One region of the Venatorbacter sp. C2-1 genome, then DNA from elsewhere that is predicted to be linked to it. Evidence: predicted binding sites of a transcription regulator. Region 1 holds the regulator's gene; the other holds the start of a gene.
What was found. The regulator FliA, encoded in region 1, starts transcription of late flagellar genes. The targets are predictions, from matches to a motif close to CTAAAGTTNNNNNNNNNNCNGCCGATA.
Positions count from the first base shown of each region.

Region 2: the regulator FliA is predicted to act here: its motif matches at 1,326-1,352, upstream of MT343_RS07095 (DUF5610 domain-containing protein).

Region 1 is NZ_CP094879.1:2,993,062-2,995,460, forward strand. It holds gene MT343_RS13415 (protein phosphatase CheZ) at 1-288, opposite strand, end outside; gene cheY (chemotaxis response regulator CheY) at 305-679, opposite strand; gene MT343_RS13425 (RNA polymerase sigma factor FliA) at 815-1,546, opposite strand; gene MT343_RS13430 (MinD/ParA family protein) at 1,550-2,368, opposite strand; gene flhF (flagellar biosynthesis protein FlhF) at 2,375-2,399, opposite strand, start outside.
Region 2 is NZ_CP094879.1:1,580,588-1,582,986, forward strand. It holds gene MT343_RS07085 (AraC family transcriptional regulator) at 1-795, shown strand, start outside; gene MT343_RS07090 (hypothetical protein) at 943-1,230, shown strand; gene MT343_RS07095 (DUF5610 domain-containing protein) at 1,390-2,399, shown strand, end outside.

The sequences.
Region 1 (2,399 bases):
CTTATCGGTCATTTCCAACACGTAAGCCAGCTTATCCGTTGCATGGTCAATTTCCGATGCAGCACCGACAGAATCAACCCGCATATTTTTAATAGCTTCATGCAGGGCACGGGTCAGTCTGCCGATTTCGTTGTACAACGTGCGGTCTCTAACCTCATTGAGATTATTAACCAACGCTACCGCCTTACTGAGATCACCAAGCTCCAGCTGCTTGAGCATGCTTTCTGCTAGGTTTTTGATTTCAGTGCCGACAGCGCTGTTATCGGTATCCAGATTGATCCCGGCCATCAAGTTGTCTTCCTGGTTAACCTTCGACACGTTCAAAGATCTTATCGATCTTTTCTTTCAGTACCGCAGCAGTAAAAGGTTTCACGACATAGCCGTTAACCCCTGCCTGAGCAGCGGCAACAATCTGGTCGCGCTTGGCTTCCGCTGTCACCATCAGTACCGGCAGACTTTTCAGGCGATCATCGGCTCTCACTTTCTTCAGCAAGTCGAGACCTGTCATGCCAGGCATGTTCCAGTCCGTCACCAAGAAGTCGAAATCACCATTCTGCAACATGGGAAGTGCTGTTGTGCCGTCATCTGCTTCCTGAGTATTGGTAAACCCCAGATCACGCAACAGATTTTTGACGATTCGTCTCATCGTTGAGAAATCATCAACGATCAGAATTTTCATGTTTTTGTCCAAAACGACCTCCAGTAATCGACTCTCTATATTCCAAGTCGTTCCTAAGGTTTAGTGTAGACACAGTTATCGCTTTATCCAGAAACAAAGCGCTCAGAAAAGATTTTTTTCAATAACAGGAAGGAGTTAGGACAACCAGCCGCCAAGGCGGGCACGCAGACGATGAGCTGCCTGACTGTGCAGCTGACTGACCCTTGATTCGCTGACACCCAATACGGCGCCAATTTCTTTCAGGTTCAGTTCCTCGTCGTAGTACAGGGCGAGTACCAGCTGTTCCCTTTCGGGTAAATGACGGATAGCGTCGGCGAGTTGACGCTGAAAGGATTCACGTTCGATACCGTCCAGTGGATTGGGGGACTCTTCTTCAAAGACGTCGAAGCCTGACTCGCTCTTTTCAACAACTTCTTCAAAACTGAACAGCCGGCAGCCGGCGCTGTCTTTCAGGATGGCATGGTATTCATCCTGACTGATGCCCAGAAAACCGGCGACTTCGCTGTCTTCAGCATCACGGCCTTTTTCACTTTCAATCTGTTTAATAGCATCGCTGATACGACGGGAATTACGGTGTACCGAGCGTGGTGCCCAGTCACCTTTACGGATCTCGTCCAGCATCGCGCCACGAATGCGGATACCGGCGTAGGTTTCGAAGCTGGCACCTTTGCCACCATCGTATTTACGCGCGGCTTCCAGCAAGCCAATCATGCCGGCCTGAATAAGGTCATCAAGCTGCACACTGTCAGGCAGACGGCCAATAAGGTGGTGTGCAATGCGCTTTACCAGCGTCGCATGATCACGTACCAGCTGTTCATAATCGTGTTTTTGTACGTCGGAATACACCAGACAACTTCCTACTGACACTCGTTATGCCCCGGCTTCCTGAACCAACCGATCTACAAAAAACTCCAGATGCCCCCGGGGTGTTGAAGGCAGTGGCCATGAATCCACTTTTTTAGCCAGTGCACGGAATGCTGTCGCCGCTTTAGAGCGCGGGTAGGCATCGATCACCGCTTTCTGGCGCTGCACGGCACGCTTAAGCGCATCGTCCTGAGGTATAGCGCCAACATACTGCATAGCCACTTCCAGGAAACGATCTGTCACTTTGGTAAGTTTGGCAAATAAAGCGTTTCCTTCCTGTGGTGTGCGGACCATGTTGGCAACAATGCGGAAACGGAACAGCCCATAGTCACGATTCAGAAGTTTGATCTGCGCATAGGCGTCGGTGATTGAGGTTGGTTCATCAGTGACCACCATCAGTACTTCCTGCGCGGCACGGACAAAACTCATCACACTGTCGGAAATTCCGGCCGCGGTATCAATAATCAGCACATCGATATCATCACCGATATCACTGAAGGCCTGAATCAGGCCGGCATGTTCAAGTGCGTTCAGCTGCGATAATTTTTGCGTACCAGAAGATGCCGGCACTACGCGGATACCTCCCGGCCCTTTAACCATTACGTCACGCAGATCACATTCACCCGCCAGAACATTTTCAATGGTTTTATTAGAGCTGATACCCAGCAGAATATCGATATTTGCCAACCCCAGATCCGCGTCAAGAACCACTACTCTGCGCCCCATTTCGGCCAGAGCGATAGCCAGATTGACCGAGACATTGCTCTTGCCGACACCACCTTTACCGCCGGTGACCGCGATGACCTGCACAGGATGCCTTGCCATTAGTCGTTATACTCCGTGTTGAATACTGGAA
Region 2 (2,399 bases), 1.4 Mb from region 1:
GAACATATGCCTGTATATAAGGGGCAGGTGCTTCAGTACCTGTTTCTGTCCAGTCCGACCTTTGGTGAGGGGTTGAAAAGAGCACTGAATTATCAGCGCCTGCTCAGCGATGCTTCCCAGGCCAGTACCGGCACGGAAGGCGATCAGGCATATATTCTGGTCGAGAGTGCCAGCGACCGTGTGGCCGGCCTGCGCCATCTGAATGAATGCATGGCGCTTGGCCTGATCCGTTTCTTCCGTTATGTAACCGATGATGCGTTTGCGCCGTCCTGTGTGCACTTCAGCCACGAAAAGCCGGCCGACAGTGCTGAACACGAGCGGATTTTTGCCTGTCCGGTGTTATTTGATCAGGAAGACAACCGTATTTACTTCAATACCCAGCTGCTGGATATGCCGTCTTCCCATGCTGAGCCGGAACTGCTGCAGCTGCACGAAAAACTGGCGATTGAGCATGTGGCCAAGCTGGAGCGTCAGGATATTGTGACCAGAGTATACAGGGTCTTCGGCGAAATTCTGGAAACGGGACAGGTCAGTCTGGAAGATGTCGCGGAGCGGCTGGACATTAAATCCCGCACATTACGTACCCGTCTGGCGGAAGCGGGCACTAACTTCAATCAGTTGCTGGCAGACTACCGCTGCAACCTGGCTAAACGTCTGTTATCCGGTACCGATGAGAGTATCGACGAGATTGTCTACCTTACCGGTTTTTCTGAACCGAGTACTTTCTACAGGGCATTTAAACGCTGGACCAGCCAGACACCGGTTGAGTACCGCAATCAGCGTAAACAGTTATGAAGCGGGCTGATTAGCCTTTTCTTGCAGGGCAATACTTTCAGCCGTCGTGAATTTTTAACTTATTGTCATAATAGTGTTCATTTTTTGATCTGGTTTTCTTCGTGTGCCTGAGCCATTGTAATCGGGTTTTTATTCGGAGGATTTGTTATGAGCCAGACGCAGAAATTATCACTGATTCAACCCTTGGTTGAGCACATGATGCAGACTCAGGACGTTGCAGAATGGCGTCAGGCCCTGCTCAATCAGGGAATTATGAGTAAAGAAGAAGTCATCGCCCTTGATCAGAATGCTCTGCATGCAGCGTATAAAACATTTAAAATCATGCAGTTGCTGAATGAGCACCCGGATCACATCATGAATGAGATCGAGCGTAATAAAGTTTGCTGGAAACTGGATTTCAGCTACGACTATCATCAGGGCGCTGTCTGCTACTGACCTGCAGGCCTGTACTTTTATCAGCCTGTTAGCGTAAACAAAAAAAGCCCGCCAGTTGCGGGCTTTTTTTGTTTACTGACTAAACTGTCACAGGGTTCAATTTCCGGCCGTTCTGGCCGATAACCCAAAGAACAGCAACACAGTCTGAGCGGAGGCTATATGGCAATCACAATTACCCCCTCGCAATACCGGAATTACGGCACCCAGAATCCTGAGGGCAGTAAAAAGACCGGAGCTTCTGCCAGCGATGTAAAACAGGGTGCAGCCGCCGAATCCCTGGCTAAGGCACTTCCCGGCGTTGTTCAGCTGGATAAAAAACAGAGCCCGGAGGAAACCGCTTCAGCCATCCTGCGCCATGTACAAAATGGTATTAACCAGCTGCGTTCCCAGGGGGCAGATCAGAGCCGCATCGATCAGCGCCTGCAGGCCGCCCGTGAAGGCATTGCCAAAGGTTATGCTCAGGCAACAGAGATGCTGGACGGTATGGGGCTGCTGGATGACGAATTAAAAGGCCAGATTGCCGCCGGACGCCAACTGGTCGACGATGGACTGGATCAGCTCGCCCGACCGGCAGAACAGAGTCGGGCGTTGCTTGCCAGTAAAAGCTCGCTCAGCGTGGCCAATGAGTTGTCTCTGCAGGTCCTGACCCAAGAAGGCGATCGGGTCACGGTACGTTTCTCTCAGGGCAGCAGTCTCAGCACGTCAATCAGCCAGGATGGGCAGGGTAATTCGGCTTTCAGTCTGCAGGCCTCGGCTCAGCAAAACTGGAGTATGGAAGTGAATGGCAGCCTGAGTGATGCCGAGAGGACGGCGCTGGCTGGCCTGTTTGATGATGTACAGTCACTGAGTGAGCGTTTCTTTGCCGGTGATATCGGTGCGGCATTGGGACAGGCAATGGACCTTGGCTTTGATGGCAGCCAGCTGGCGGCGATGAGTCTTAATCTGACTCAGCAAACGGTTGCGACCTCAACCAAAGCCTATGCCAGTGTTCAGCCGCAGTTGCCTACACCAGAGCTGGAATCGCTGAAAGCACCGCTGGCGTCTTATGTGGATGCTTATATGGCTGCGCTGGAAAAGGCCCGACCTCTGGCTGATGCTCCGCAGACTTTGCAGGATCTGGTGAATCAATTGTTGCCGGAAGAAGAACGCTTACCGGTCTGGAATTCTTT